2 regions of the Streptomyces sp. NPDC030991 genome follow, and region 2 is predicted to be linked to the other one. Evidence: predicted binding sites of a transcription regulator. Region 2 holds the regulator's gene; the other holds the start of a gene.
What was found. The regulator HrcA, encoded in region 2, represses chaperone genes, less so after heat shock. The targets are predictions, from matches to a motif close to TTNGCACTCNGNNNNNCNGAGTGCNAA.
Positions count from the first base shown of each region.

Region 1: groES (co-chaperone GroES) is a predicted target of HrcA. The motif match lies at 3,067-3,093, and genes of this name have one in related genera.

Region 1 is NZ_JBVIFR010000008.1:245,170-252,574, reverse strand. It holds gene ACZ45E_RS17795 (RNA polymerase sigma factor) at 1-764, shown strand, start outside; gene ACZ45E_RS17790 (THUMP-like domain-containing protein) at 779-1,978, opposite strand; gene ACZ45E_RS17785 (polysaccharide deacetylase family protein) at 2,070-2,996, shown strand; gene groES (co-chaperone GroES) at 3,238-3,546, shown strand; gene groL (chaperonin GroEL) at 3,666-5,288, shown strand; gene ACZ45E_RS17770 (SDR family NAD(P)-dependent oxidoreductase) at 5,364-6,137, opposite strand; gene ACZ45E_RS17765 (MOSC domain-containing protein) at 6,199-6,876, opposite strand; gene ACZ45E_RS17760 (LysR family transcriptional regulator) at 6,959-7,405, shown strand, end outside.
Region 2 is NZ_JBVIFR010000003.1:308,505-315,909, forward strand. It holds gene ACZ45E_RS07570 (S41 family peptidase) at 1-650, opposite strand, end outside; gene ACZ45E_RS07575 (hypothetical protein) at 725-1,297, opposite strand; gene ACZ45E_RS07580 (16S rRNA (uracil(1498)-N(3))-methyltransferase) at 1,389-2,135, opposite strand; gene ACZ45E_RS07585 (nitronate monooxygenase) at 2,132-3,205, opposite strand; gene dnaJ (molecular chaperone DnaJ) at 3,341-4,477, opposite strand; gene hrcA (heat-inducible transcriptional repressor HrcA) at 4,478-5,494, opposite strand; gene ACZ45E_RS07600 (MBL fold metallo-hydrolase) at 5,631-6,401, shown strand; gene ACZ45E_RS07605 (DUF3097 domain-containing protein) at 6,436-7,260, shown strand; gene hemW (radical SAM family heme chaperone HemW) at 7,405-7,405, opposite strand, start outside.

The DNA of each region.
Region 1 (7,405 bases), on a different contig from region 2:
ACGTCGCCTTCGAGGTGCCGGCAGGACCGGACCGCGAGGCCCGACTCGGCTCGGTCCTGGAGGTCATCTACCTCATCTTCAACGAGGGGTACGCGGCGACGGACGGCGACGACTACCTCCGCCCCGGCCTGTGCGAGGAGGCCCTGCGGCTCGCCCGGGTGCTCCAGTCGCTCATGCCCGGGGAGCCCGAAGTGCACGGCCTGGCCGCGCTGTTGGAGCTCCAGTTGTCCCGCGCCGCCACCCGTACCGGGGCCGACGGTGCGCCCGTCCTGCTCAGGGACCAGAACCGCGGGCGCTGGAACATGCTGCTGATCCGACGCGGGTTCGCCGCGTTGACCCGGGCGGACGAGGTGTCCTCGGGGCCGCCCGGCCCGTACGCCCTGCAAGCCGCGATCGCCGCGTGCCACGCCCGGGCGCATACGTACGAGGAGACCAACTGGGCTCAGATCACCGCCCTTTACTCGCTCCTGGCGGCTCGCACGGCGTCCCCGGTGGTGCGGCTGAACCGGGCGGTGGCCGTGTCGATGGTGGACGGACCCGGCGCGGCGCTCACGCTCGTGGACGCGCTCGCCGGTGAACCGGCCCTGCGCAACTACCACTTGCTGCCGAGCGTGCGAGGCGACCTGCTGGAGCGGCTGGGCCGGCTGGAGGAGGCGCGGGGCGAGTACGAGCGCGCGGCGTCCCTCACGCGCAACGCACGCGAGAGGGAGTTCCTGCTGAACCGGTCGCAGCCGGAGCCCGCCCCGCCGGCGCCCGGGCCGTGACCTCGGCGCGGACCTCAGCGCGCGGGGGCGCCGACCAGCATGGTCGGGGCGCCGGCGACCCGGGTCAGGAACACGGTCGCCGACCGCTTCCCGAAGGGCTTCGGCATGGCCTTCCGCCGCAGCTCCTCCGGCTCGACGGCCGATCCCCGCTTCTTCACGGTCAGCACCCCGACCTCCCGCTCCCGCAGCAGCGCCTTCAACTTCTTCACGTTGAAGGGGAGCCGGTCGGTGATCTCGTAGGCGGTGGCGTACGGGGTCGGGCGCAGCTCGTCCGCCGTCACGTACGCGATCGTCTCGTCGACGAGCCCACCACCCACCTCGTCGGCCACCTCGGCGACGAGGTGCGCGCGGATGACGGCGCCGTCCGGCTCGTACAAGTACCGCCCCACGGGCCGCACTTCGGGGTCCGGCAGGCCGCGTCCGACCAGCCCCCGGGGCCCGGGCAGGAGTGTGGCCCGCTTCCGGCCGGGCTGCGTGCCGAACCACAGGACCGCCTCCTTCACGTCCCCGGCGTCCGAGATCCACTCGGCGTCGGCCTGCGGCGGGATCGCCTCGTGCGGGATGCCGGGTGCGATCTTCAGCGCGGCGCGCGGTGCCGCGAGCGCGGCGGAGACGGCCCAGGACAGCGGCGGGGAGTATGCCTCGGGGTCGAAGATCCGGCCGCGCTTGTCCGAGCGCCGGGCCGGGTCCACGAAGACGGCGTCGTACGCGGCGGTGTCGACCTCGGTGACGTCCGCCTCCCGTACGTCGATGAGGCCGGCGAGCCCGAGCGCCTCGGCGTTGGCCCGCGCCACGGCGCACGTCCCCGGGTCCCGGTCGACGGCGAGGACCGTGATCCCCGCGCGGGCCAGCGCGATCGCGTCGCCGCCGATGCCGCAGCACAGGTCGGCGACGGAGCCGATGCCGAGGGCGCGGAAGGATTCGGCGCGGTAGCCGGCGACGCTGGTCCGGGTCGCCTGCTCGACCCCGTTCGGCGTGAAGTACATGCGGGCCGCGTCCTCGGGCCCGAACTTCGCCACCGCCCGCTGCCGCAGCCGCGCCTGGGCGAGCGCCGCCGAGACGAGTTCGGCCGGGTGCTCGCGGCGCAGCCGGGTGGCGAGCGCGAGCTCCTGCGCCGGGTCGTGGTCGCGCAGCGCGTCGAGCAGGGTCTGCCCCTCGGGGGTCAGCAGGGCGGCGAGGGTGCGGGCGTCGGCGGAGGCGGGGGAGGAGCTCACTCGACCCATTGTGGGCCAGTCGAAGGACGGGGTGCGCACGGCGGCGGTGTCCTCCCCTGATCAGGGCTTTGAGCTGCGAAGATCCGACGCCATGGCATCAGTACGACAAAATGAGGAAACCGCCCCGACGTCGGCTCGCACCCGCTCCGGGCGCCGGTTCGCGTTCACCACCGGCCGGCCCCTCGACTCGTACGCCACCGGACCCACGGCCCGGCGCGCGCGCCGAACGCTCGCCTGCGCCCTGGCCGCCGCACTGCTCACCGGCTGCGCCCAGTCCGTGGACCCGATCGAACGCATGGGCAGGAAGGCCGCCCAGAAGGTCCGTCACCACGCGGGGACCGACCACGCCGACGTGTCAGGCGCACCCGACGTGTCAGGCGCACCCGGCGCACCCGGCGGTCCGCCGTACGCCGTCCCGCCCGCTCCCGCGTCCCCGGCCCGGCGGGTGTTCCCCCCGCGCGTTCGCGGCGCGCTCCCGCCGGTCGTGCGGCGTGTCCCCACCCGGGACAAGGTCGTCTTCCTCGCCTACGACGACAGCGCGGGGAAGGACCCCCGCTTCGCCGACCTGGTCCGTGATCTGCGCCTGCCGGTCTCGGTGTTCCTCACGCGCTCCGTCGAGGGCCCCGGCCGCGACCAGCTCGGCCGGCTCCGCGCGCTCGGCGCCGGGATCGGGAACCGGACCTTCACGCACCCGTTCCTGCCCGGCCTCGGCTACGTGGGGCAGCACGCCGAGATCTGCGGTCAGCAGGAGCGGCTCAGGGACCGCTTCGGCGCGGCCCCGCGGCTCTTCCGGCCGCCCTACGACGCCTACGACGCCGACACCCTGCGGGCGGCGGGCGCCTGCGGTATCGACGCGATCGTCCTGGGTGGCGCCGACGGTGCCCGGCTCCGCCCCGGCGACATCGTCGCGGTCCGCGTCCACGCCCCCGGCGCGAGCCTTACGGAAGCGACCGCGCGGACGCTCGCGCGCGTCCGGAAGCAGGGTCTGACAGTGGGGAGGCTGGAGGACTACCTGTGACCCGGCCCCCTGGTGGGACGCCGTAGCGGGGCGCGGCGCAGCCCGGAACCGGCGCCACCTCCGGTTGGAATTGGCACTCCGCTTGACCGAGTGCTAATCGCAGTCATAGTCTCGGCCCTGGCACTCACCACTGGAGAGTGCCAACAGCGACGGGCAGGTCCGGCACCCGCGACGACGGATCCACCTGGTCGCCACCTCAGACTCTTAACCCCGTGAGATCTCCGAAGGGGGAGACCGGATCGTGACGACCGCCAGCTCCAAGGTTGCCATCAAGCCGCTCGAGGACCGCATTGTGGTCCAGCCGCTCGACGCCGAGCAGACCACGGCCTCCGGCCTGGTCATTCCGGACACCGCGAAGGAGAAGCCCCAGGAGGGCGTCGTCCTCGCCGTGGGCCCGGGGCGCTTCGAGAACGGCGAGCGCCTGCCGCTTGACGTGAACACCGGCGACATCGTGCTGTACAGCAAGTACGGCGGCACCGAGGTCAAGTACAACGGCGAGGAGTACCTCGTCCTCTCGGCCCGCGACGTCCTTGCGATCGTCGAGAAGTAACCAAGCCGAGTAGCAGCTTTTGATGTGAATTGCGCCCCTGGCACCCGCGATCGTAAGAAGCCGGGACCAGGGGCGCGATTCGTTCACCCCTAGTTTTTCGAGAGGGCTGAAACGCTCCCATGCCGAAGATCCTGAAGTTTGACGAGGACGCCCGTCGCGCCCTCGAGCGCGGCGTCAACAAGCTTGCCGACACGGTCAAGGTGACGATCGGCCCCAAGGGCCGCAACGTCGTCATCGACAAGAAGTTCGGCGCCCCCACCATCACCAACGACGGTGTGACCATCGCCCGCGAGGTCGAGATCGAGGACCCGTACGAGAACCTCGGCGCGCAGCTGGTGAAGGAGGTGGCGACCAAGACCAACGACATCGCGGGTGACGGCACCACCACCGCCACCGTGCTGGCCCAGGCCCTGGTCAAGGAAGGCCTGCGCAACGTTGCCGCCGGTGCCTCCCCGGCCGCCCTGAAGAAGGGCATCGACGCCGCCGTCAAGGCCGTCTCCGAGGACCTGCTCGCCACGGCGCGCCCGATCGACGACAAGGCCGACATCGCGGCCGTCGCCGGTCTGTCCGCCCAGGACAGCCAGGTCGGCGAGCTCATCGCCGAGGCGATGGACAAGGTCGGCAAGGACGGTGTCATCACCGTCGAGGAGTCCAACACCTTCGGTCTGGAGCTCGACTTCACCGAGGGCATGGCCTTCGACAAGGGCTACCTGTCCCCGTACTTCGTCACCGACCAGGAGCGTATGGAGGCCGTCCTCGACGACCCGTACATCCTGATCCACCAGGGCAAGATCGGCTCCATCCAGGACATGCTCCCGCTCCTGGAGAAGGTCATCCAGGCGGGCGGCTCCAAGCCGCTGCTGATCATCGCCGAGGACGTCGAGGGCGAGGCCCTGTCGACCCTGGTCGTGAACAAGATCCGCGGCACGTTCAACGCCGTCGCGGTGAAGGCCCCCGGCTTCGGTGACCGCCGCAAGGCGATGCTGCAGGACATGGCCACCCTCACCGGTGCCACCGTCATCGCCGAAGAGGTCGGCCTCAAGCTCGACCAGGCCGGCCTGGACGTGCTCGGCTCCGCGCGTCGCGTGACCATTACCAAGGACGACACCACGATCGTCGACGGTGGCGGCAGCCACGACGAGGTCGTCGGCCGGGTCAACCAGATCAAGGCCGAGATCGAGAACACGGACTCCGACTGGGACCGCGAGAAGCTCCAGGAGCGCCTCGCGAAGCTCGCCGGCGGCGTCTGCGTGATCAAGGTCGGCGCCGCGACCGAGGTCGAGCTCAAGGAGAAGAAGCACCGTCTGGAGGACGCCATCTCCGCGACCCGCGCCGCGGTCGAGGAGGGCATCGTCTCCGGTGGTGGCTCCGCGCTCGTCCACGCCGTGAAGGTCCTGGAGGGCAACCTCGGCAAGACCGGCGACGAGGCCACGGGTGTCGCCGTCGTCCGCAAGGCCGCCGTCGAGCCGCTGCGCTGGATCGCCGAGAACGCGGGCCTCGAGGGCTACGTCATCGTCTCCAAGGTCGCCGAGCTCGAGAAGGGCTTCGGCTACAACGCCGCGACCGGCGAGTACGGCGACCTGGTCAAGGCCGGCGTCATCGACCCGGTCAAGGTCACGCGCTCCGCGCTGGAGAACGCCGCGTCCATCGCCTCCCTGCTCCTGACGACCGAGACCCTGGTCGTCGAGAAGCCGGCCGAGGAAGAGGCCGAGGCCGGTCACAGCCACGGTCACTCGCACTGACGCGCTCCACTCGCACTGACCCGAGGCCCGGCCCCCGATTTCTTCGGGGGGCCGGGCCTCGGTGTTCTCGGGCGCCTACTGCGGGCCGTACTTGCGCCCCGTCCGCGACGTGAGCCCGCCCAGCAGCGCCCACGGCGTCACCTTCACGGCCCCCATCAGCGCCTTGTACCGCGGGTCCGGGATCGACAGGGACTTGCCGCGGGCCAGATCGGCGAGCGCCGCCGTGACCAGCTTGTCGGCGTCCAGCCACATCCACTTCGGGATGTTGCCGGTGCCCATGCCGGCCCGCTGGTGGAACTCCGTACGGACGAAGCCGGGGCAGAGCGCCATCAGCCGCACCCCGCTGCCCGCCAGGTCCTTCGCCGCGCCCAGCGTGAACTGCGCGACCCACGCCTTCGACGCCCCGTAGGTGCCGCGCGGCACGAACGCCGCCACCGACGCCACGTTGACCACGCCGCCGCGCCCGCGCTCGCGCATCACCCGCGTGGCCGCCGACGTCAGCCGCAGCACCGCCTCGCAGTGCACCTTCAGCATCGTCAGCTCGTCGGCCATGGGGACTTCCAGGTACTGGCCCTTGTTGCCGAACCCGGCGTTGTTGACGAGCAGGTCGACCGCGGCCTTCGGGTCGGCGAGGCGCTTCTCGACCGCCGCGATGCCGTCGTCCGTGGCGAGGTCGGCGGTGAGCACCTCGGCCTCGATGCCGTGCCGGTCGTGCAGTTCGGTCGCCTGCTCCCGCAGCCGCTTCGTGTCGCGCGCGACGAGCACCAGATTGTGCCCGTCGGCGGCGAGGCGCCGGGCGAAGGCGGCGCCGATGCCCGCGGTGGATCCCGTGATCAGTGCCGTAGTCATGGACCAAGGTTAGTGACGCACGGCGATGCCCGTGATCACCGCGGGCGCCGGACCGCCCCGCTCACGCGGACCGCGCGCCGTACTTCCGCACGTACTCCCGCGCCACCCGCTCCACCTCGGGGTGGAGCACGTCCCCGGCGGCCAGCACGCGCGGCAGCAGTTCGCGCTCGGTCATCAGGGCCCGGAACTCGAAGGCGACGGTCACCTCGTGCGCGGGCCGGTGCACGACCTCGACGGCGTCCCCCGCCCGGATCTCGCCGGGCTCGATCACCCGCAGGTACGCGCCCGGCCGCTTCTCCTGCGTGAACCGCTTGACCCAGTGCTTCTCGCCGACATGCCCCTGGAAGGTCTTGCACGGTATCCGGCTCGCGCTCACCTCCAGGAGCAGCTCGGGGCCGATCCGCCAGCGTTCTCCGATCCTGGCGCCGCACACGTCGACGCCCTCGGTGGTGAGGTTCTCGCCGAACGCGCCGCTGGGCAGCGTCCGGCCGAGGGTCCGCTCCCAGGCGTCGAGGTCCTCGCGCGCGAACGCGTACACGGCCTGGTCGTGCCCGCCGTGGTGCCGCGTGTCGCACACGGCGTCCCCCGCGAGACCGCTGGCGCCGACGCCCTTCGCGCCGGGCGCGGCCACCCGCACGGGCCCGTCGACCGGCCATTTGTCGATTCCGGTGAGGCCCTCGGGCTGGTCGGTGTAGTCGACGGCCCTGGGCCGGCCCAGGTTCAAGGAGAGGAGCTTCATGGGACCGCACGCTAACCGACCCGTGACCAAAGTCGCCACGCGTTAATCGGCGCGGACCCCAAGTGGCGCTTATGCTTGACGCATGATCGAGGCCCGTCATCTCCGTGTCCTGCGCGCCGTGGCCGCCACCGGTTCCTTCTCGGCGGCCGCCCGGGAGCTGGGCTGCACCCAGCCCGCCGTCAGCCAGCAGATGAAGGCCCTGGAGAGTTCGGCCGGCACGCCGCTGCTGATCCGCACGGGCCGCGAGATGCGCCTGACCCAGGCGGGCGAGGCGCTCGTCCGGCACGCGGCGGGCATCCTCGCCGGGCTCACCGCGGCCGAGGAGGAGGTCGCCGCGATCGCGGGCCTGCGCGCCGGGCGCGTCCGCCTCGTCTCCTTCCCCAGCGGCAGCTCGACCCTGGTCCCGACGGCGCTGGCCGCCCTGCGCGCCGAGCACCCGGGCACCCGCGTCTCCCTGGTGGAGGCCGAACCGCCGCGCTCGGTGGAGATGCTGCGCGAGGGCGACTGCGACGTGGCGTTGGCCTTCCGG
Region 2 (7,405 bases):
GACGAGTACAGCGCGCCGACCCCCTCGTGGTCGGAGAGGAACCCGAGCCTTCCCCCGGCCCACAGCGGGTACTCGATGTTCCCGTCGAGCTCCTCGTGCAGCCGTACGAAGTCGCCGCCGCCGTCGCGGTCGATCCAGAGCTTTCCCGCCGTGCCGCCGCGGTACCGCTTCCACCAGGCGGCCTCCCGCCCCATCGGCGCGGAGAGCAGCACCACCGCGGAGTCCGGCCCGTGGGCGACGCCGCCCACGGGTCCGTAGGGCAGGAGTTCGGCGGGGCCGCCGTCCAGCGGCAGCGCCCGCGCCCAGCTGCGGCGCAGCGTGGCCTGGCCGTGCGTACTGGTGACGAGGACCCGCCCGTCGGGCGTCCAGCCGCGCACGGTGGTGGTCCAACTCCCCCAGTACGTCAGGCGTTTCGCGGCTCCTCCGTCGAGCGGCGCGACCTGTGCCTCGGGGGCGCCGTCGCGCCGCGACGTCCAGGCGACGGTCGTGCCGTCCGGGGAGACGCGTGGGTGGGTGACCGGTACGTTGTCGGCGCTGACGCGCCAGGCGCGGCCGCCGTCGAGGGGTGCGGCCCATACGTCGTCCTCGGCGGCGAAGACCACCGAGTCGCCGTGCAGGTGCGGGAACCGGAGGTAGGCAGGGTTCGTCACTCCGCCCACCCTGAATTTGCGGCCCGCCGCGCGTCAACCCTCCCGCGCACTTCCCTGCCCGCCGCCACCGCTCCTCATTTCCCTTCGAAGCAGGAGCAGTCGGGGTCGGGCTCGCGGACGGTGACGGTCTCGGTGACGGTCCGGGTGCTGCCGGGCCGCGGTTCCTGGTGGGCGGGTTGCGCGGGCACGGGCGCGGGCGTGTACGTGGTCGGGTCCGCGGCGGCGCAGTTGCCGAGGACCTGGAGGTGGAACCGGACCTTGTTCTCGACCCGCGCGATCACGTCGCCGCGCACGCACTTGCCGGGGACGACCCCGTAGACCCGGCCCTTGACGGTGATGTCCTGGCCGCCCTTGGTCTTCCCCCGGCAGTCCACGGTCACCTCGCTCGGTGCCGAACCGGTGGGTGTGGAGCGGTCGCTGTAGGTGCTGGTGCAGCTGAGCCAGGCGACCCCGGCGTGCGTCCGGGTCAGCTCCTGCGTGGCCTCGGTGTCGGTGGTGGTGGCGACCGTGACCGTGTTCAGCTCCCCGTCGACCGGCCGGCACGCGACGGCCCCGGCGGCCACGACGGCCACGACGCCGCCCGCGGCCAGCACCCGCGTCGCCCGGGGCCTTAGCAATGCACCGCTGATCCGTCGCAATTCCCCCATGCCCGGCAGGATGCCACTCTCTTCAGCGGCCCGGTAGAGCGCTTGCGGCCACAGTGCGGCGGCCGTCACGGGCTGCGGTTCGTGCCGGGCGTCAGCCCCAGCGCCCGGTGCGCCCCAGCAGCAACGCCACCGCCGCCGTCCCCGCTGTCGACGTCCGCAGCACACTCCGTCCGAGCCGGTACGGACGCGCCCCGGCCGCGCCGAACATCTCCAGCTCCTCCGGCGATACGCCGCCCTCAGGCCCGACGACCAGCACGATCTCCCCGTCCGCCGGGAGCTCCGCCGAGGCCAGCGCGGCGCTTCGCGCGTCACGGTCCTCGTGCAGCACGACGGCGAGGTCCGCCGCGGCGAGCAGCGCCGCGACCTCCTTGGTGGACGCGGCGTCCGCGATGTCGGGGAAGCGGACCCGGCGCGACTGCTTGCCTGCCTCGCGCGCGGTGGCCCGCCACTTGCCGAGGGCCTTGGTCCCGCGCTCGCCCCGCCACTGCGTGATGCACCGCGAGGCCGCCCACGGCACGATCGCGTCGACGCCCGTCTCGGTCATCGTCTCGACGGCCAGCTCGCCGCGGTCCCCCTTGGGCAGGGCCTGCACGACGGTGATCCGGGGCTTTCCCGCCTCCTCGGTCCGCGCCGGTCCCGCCTCGACGACCAGCCGGTCCTTGCCCTCGGCTGCGGTGACGACAGCCTCGCTCCAGGCGCCGCGCCCGTCGGTCAGCACGAGCGCCTCCCCGGCCCGCAGCCGCTTCACGGAGACGGCGTGCCGCCCCTCGGCCCCGTCCAGTACGTAGGTGCAGTCACCCGGCACCGGGCCGTCGACCACGAACACCGGCGCGGTCACGCGGCACCCCCCTGCCCGAGCGCGGCCTTGGCGGCGGAGAGTTCGGCGGCGAGGACCTCGACGAGCTGCCCGGCGGGCAGCTCCCGGGCGAGCCGGTGGCCCTGCCCCGCCCACAACGCCATGGCCTGCGGATCACCGGCCTTGGCCGCGGCCTTGCGCAGCGGCGACGTCATGTGGTGGACCTCCGGGTACGCGGCGGGCGCGTACGGCCCGTGCTCGCGCAGGAACCGGTTGACGAGCCCGCGCGCGGGCCGCCCCGAGAACGCCCGCGTCAGCTCGGTCCGGGTGAACAGCGGATCGGTCATGGCCTGCTTGTGCGGCGCGGGCGCACCCGACTCGGGCGTCACCAGGAACGCCGTGCCCAGCTGGGCGAGGTCGGCCCCGGCGGCGAGCACGGCGGCGATCTGCGCGCCCCGCATGATCCCGCCGGCCGCGATGATCGGCAGCTGGACCGCTTCGCGTACCTGGGCGATCAGCGCCAGCAGTCCGACGCCGCTGCCGTCGGTCTCGGGGTGGTCGCGGTGCGTGCCCTGGTGTCCGCCGGCCTCGATGCCCTGGACGCACACGGCGTCGGCGCCGGACCGCTGCGCGGCGAGCGCCTCCTCCACGGTCGTCACGGTGACGGCGGTGCGGGTGCCCGCCTTGCGCAGCGCGTCGGTCACCTCGGGCGCGGGGCAGCCGAAGGTGAAGGTGACCAGCGGGACCGGGTCGTCGAGCAGGATGGCGAGCTTGGCGTCGTAGCCGTCGTCGCGTCCGCCGTCGGGGTCGCCGAGCCGCGTCTGGTACCAGCCGGCCTCACCGGCGAGCTGGTGGCGGTAGACGTCGACCGCGGCGGGGTCCGCGTACTCCGGCTGCGGCAGGAACAGGTTGACGCCGAACGGTCGCCCGGTCAGCCCCCGCACCTGCTTGATCTCCTGGTACATCCCGTCGGCCGTCTTGTAGCCGGCGGCGAGGAACCCGAGGCCGCCCGCCTCGGACACGGCGGCCGCGAGCGCGGGGCTCGACCCGCCCCCTGCCATGGGGGCCTGCACGATCGGACAGGGGCAGAGATCGGTCAGCGCGGAGGACATGACGGCATCGTGCCACGTACGCGTCGGAGGGCCGAATCGGCGCATCCGCCCGGCATGTGCCACCCCGAACGGGGTGACACACCCTCAAACGTCGCCGCTCCGGCGCGGCGCCCCGCATGGGACGCCGCCCGCCCGTCACCGCCCGTTGAACGCGTCCTTCAACCGCGAGAACAGCCCCTGCTGCCCCGGCTGGAACTGGCCCAGGGGCCGCTCCTCGCCGCGCAGCTCGGCGAGCTCGCGCAGGAGGCGCTCCTGCTCGGGTTCGAGCTTCTGCGGGGTCATGACCTCGACGTGCACGATGAGGTCGCCGCGGCCGCCGCCGCGCAGATGCGTGATGCCGCGTCCGTGCAGCGGGACCGACTGGCCGGACTGGGTGCCGGGCCGGATGTCGACCTCCTCCATGCCGTCGAGCGTCTCCAGCGGCACCTTCGTGCCGAGGGCCGCCGCCGTCATGGGGAGGGTCACCGTGCAGTGCAGGTCGTCGCCGCGCCGCTGGAATACCGCGTGCGGCAGCTCGTGGATCTCGACGTACAGGTCACCGGCGGGGCCGCCGCCGGGGCCGACCTCGCCCTCGCCCGCGAGCTGGATCCGCGTCCCGTTGTCCACACCGGCCGGGATCTTCACCGTCAGCGTGCGCCGCGAGCGGATGCGGCCGTCACCGGCGCACTCGGGGCACGGCGTCGGCACGACGGTGCCGAAGCCCTGGCACTGCGGGCACGGCCTGGACGTCATGACCTGGCCGAGGAAGGACCGCGTGACCTGCGAGACCTCGCCGCGCCCGCGACACATGTCGCAGGTCTGGGCGGAGGTGCCGGGCGCCGCACCCTCGCCGCTGCACGTCGTGCAGACGACGGCCGTGTCGACCTGGATGTCCTTGGTGGTGCCGAAGGCGGCCTCGTCCAGCTCGATCTCGAGCCGGATCATGGCGTCCTGGCCGCGGCGCGTGCGCGACCGGGGGCCACGCTGCGACGCGGTCCCGAAGAACGCGTCCATGATGTCCGAGAAGTTCCCGAACCCACCGGCGCCGAAGCCGCCGGCGCCGCCTCCGCCGGCCCCCGACAAGGGGTCGCCCCCGAGGTCGTAGACCTGCTTCTTCTGCGGGTCGGAGAGCACCTCGTAGGCGGCGTTGATCTCCTTGAACCGCTCCTGAGTCTTCGGATCCGGATTCACGTCCGGGTGAAGCTCACGGGCCAGCCTGCGAAAGGCCTTCTTGATCTCGTCCTGGGAAGCGTCTCGGCGCACGCCGAGTACGGCGTAGTAGTCCGTGGCCACTTACGACTCCGCCAGGATCTGTCCGACGTAACGTGCCACTGCGCGTACTGCTCCCATCGTTCCCGGGTAATCCATGCGGGTCGGTCCGACCACGCCGAGCTTGGCTACTGCCTCGCCGCCCGAACCGTAGCCGACCGACACGACGGACGTGGAGTTGAGTCCCTCGTGGGCGTTCTCGTGACCGATCCGTACGGCCATGCCCGAATCACCCACCTCACCAAGCAACTTGAGGAGCACGACCTGCTCCTCAAGTGCCTCAAGCACGGGCCGGATGGTGAGGGGAAAGTCATGTCCGAAGCGGGTGAGATTGGCGGTGCCGCCGATCATCAGCCGCTCCTCGGTCTCCTCGACGAGCGCCTCCATCAGCGTGGAGAGCACCGTCGAGACCGTGCCGCGGTCCTCCGTCTCGAAGACCTCCGGCAGGTCCTGCACCAGCTGCGGGACGTCGGCGAACCGGCGCCCCGCCACGCGCGCGTTGAGCCGCGCCCGCAGATCCGCGAGGGACGATTCGCCGAACGGCGCCGGGCAGTCGATCATCCGCTGCTCGACGCGCCCGGTGTCCGTGATCAGTACGAGCATCAGACGGGCGGGCGCGAGCGCGAGCAGCTCGACATGGCGCACGGTGGACCGCGTGAGGGACGGGTACTGGACGACCGCGACCTGCCGCGTCAGCTGCGCGAGCAGCCGCACGGTCCGTCCGACGACGTCGTCGAGGTCGACGGCGCCCTCCAGGAAGTTCTGGATGGCGCGCCGCTCCGGCGGGGTCATCGGCTTCACCGCGGTGAGCTTGTCGACGAAGAGGCGGTACCCCTTGTCGGTGGGGATGCGCCCGGCACTGGTGTGCGGCTGGGCGATGAACCCCTCGTCCTCCAGAGCGGCCATGTCGTTGCGCACCGTCGCCGGTGAGACGCCCAGGCTGTGCCGCTCGGTCAGCGCCTTGGAGCCGACGGGCTCCTCGGTGCCGACGTAGTCCTGGACGATGGCGCGCAGCACTTCGAGCCTGCGTTCACTGAGCATCGGCGCACACCTCCAGCAACTGTCTCTGCGATCGATCTTTCTCGTTTTGGCACTCACTGCGCGCGAGTGCCAATCGTCCCCGGCTCAGTGTACGGCCGGTGGGTACGGGCCCGGCAAGGCCGCTAGCTTCAACCTCATGAAAAGCACGGCGAGTGCGCGGAGCGCGGCGGGTATCGACTGGAAGTCGGCGTCCTGGGAGGAACTGGCGCCGCGGGTGGGCCGGGTCCGGCTGCCCGGCTGGGACTGCACGACGGGGCTCGTCGTGGGCGACGGCGCGGCCCTGCTGATCGACACCGGATCCTCACTTCGTGAGGGCGCCCGGCTGCGCGGGGACGTCCGTCGCCTGCTGGGGGCGGACGGGAGGGTGACGCACATCGCACTCACCCATCCGCACTTCGATCATGTACTCGGCACGGCGGCGTTCGCCGGCGTCGAGGTGTACGGCGCGGCGGGCATCGACACCGTGTTCGCGGGCGGCGGCGCCGACGCCGTGGGCGCCTCCGCCGTCCACCACGGCCTCGACCCCGATCTGGCGGCCGAGGCGGCGGACCTCCTGGTCACACCGGACCACCGGGTCTGCGGCGAGCGGACGCTGGACCTGGGCGGCGGCGTCCAGGTGCTGCTCGCCAACGTCGGGCCCGGTCACAGCGGCCATGACCTCGCGGTCCTGGTGTCCGGCGCGCCGGGTGTGCCGGAGATCGTCTTCTGCGGCGACCTGGTCGAGGAGTCGGGCGAGCCCCAGGCGGGATCGGACGCGGCCCCGCACCAGTGGCCCGCGGCGCTGGACCGGCTGCTGTCCCTCGGCGGCGAGGACGCCTGTTACGTACCGGGGCACGGATCGACCGTGAATGCGGGGTTTGTCCGCGAGCAGCGCGCCACACTGGCGGCCCGATTCGGCGTGTCGTAGGCCGGACGGAAGAGCTTCTCCTATCGTCTGCCGAATGCGCCAGTACACCCCCGACCTCACCCCTCCGTGGAAGCGGAACAAGCCCGCGCCCGAGATCCCGGCCGAGCCGGACCTCGTCGTGGAGGAGGTCAGCACCGGTTTCTGCGGCGCGGTCGTACGCGTCGAGAAGACGGCGCAGGGTCCGACGGTGACCCTGGAGGACCGCTTCGGCAAGCACCGCGCGTTCCCCATGGAGCCGCGCGGTTTCCTGCTGGAGGGCAAGGTCGTCACGCTGGTACGCCCCTCCGCCGGCGGCCCCGCGCGCCCGACCCGCACGGCGTCCGGTTCGGTCGCGGTGCCGGGGGCCCGCGCCCGGGTGGCCCGCGCGGGCCGCATCTACGTGGAGGGCAAGCACGACGCACAGCTCATCGAGCGGGTCTGGGGCGACGACCTGCGCATCGAGGGCGTGGCGGTGGAGTTCCTGGAGGGCGTCGACGACCTCCCGGCGATCGTGGCCGAGTTCGGTCCTGGCCCGGACGCGCGGCTCGGCGTCCTGGTCGACCACCTGGTCCCCGGTACGAAGGAGTGGCGCATCGCCCAGTCGGTGACGAGCGAGCACGCGCTGGTGGTCGGCCACCCGTACATCGACATCTGGGAGGCCGTGAAGCCGTCCTCGGTCGGTATCGAGTCCTGGCCCCGGATCCCGCACGGCCAGGACTGGAAGACGGGCGTGGTCCGCGCCCTCGGCTGGCGCGTGGCGAACACCGGCGAGGCCTGGCAGCACATCCTGTCCCGGGTCCGCTCCTTCCGCGACCTGGAGCCCGAACTCCTGGGCCGGGTCGAGGAGTTGATCGACTTCGTGACGGCCCCGGAAGCCTGAGCCCGCCAGGGGCGCGGGCAACCAGGCATACCCCGCTGAGACACGCCCCGCCAGGGGCGCGGGGAACTGCGCGAGCAACCACCCACGACCCGCGGCCGGGACAGGACCGCACCCCCTACGGCGCTAAGGCGGTGGCGGCTCCCCC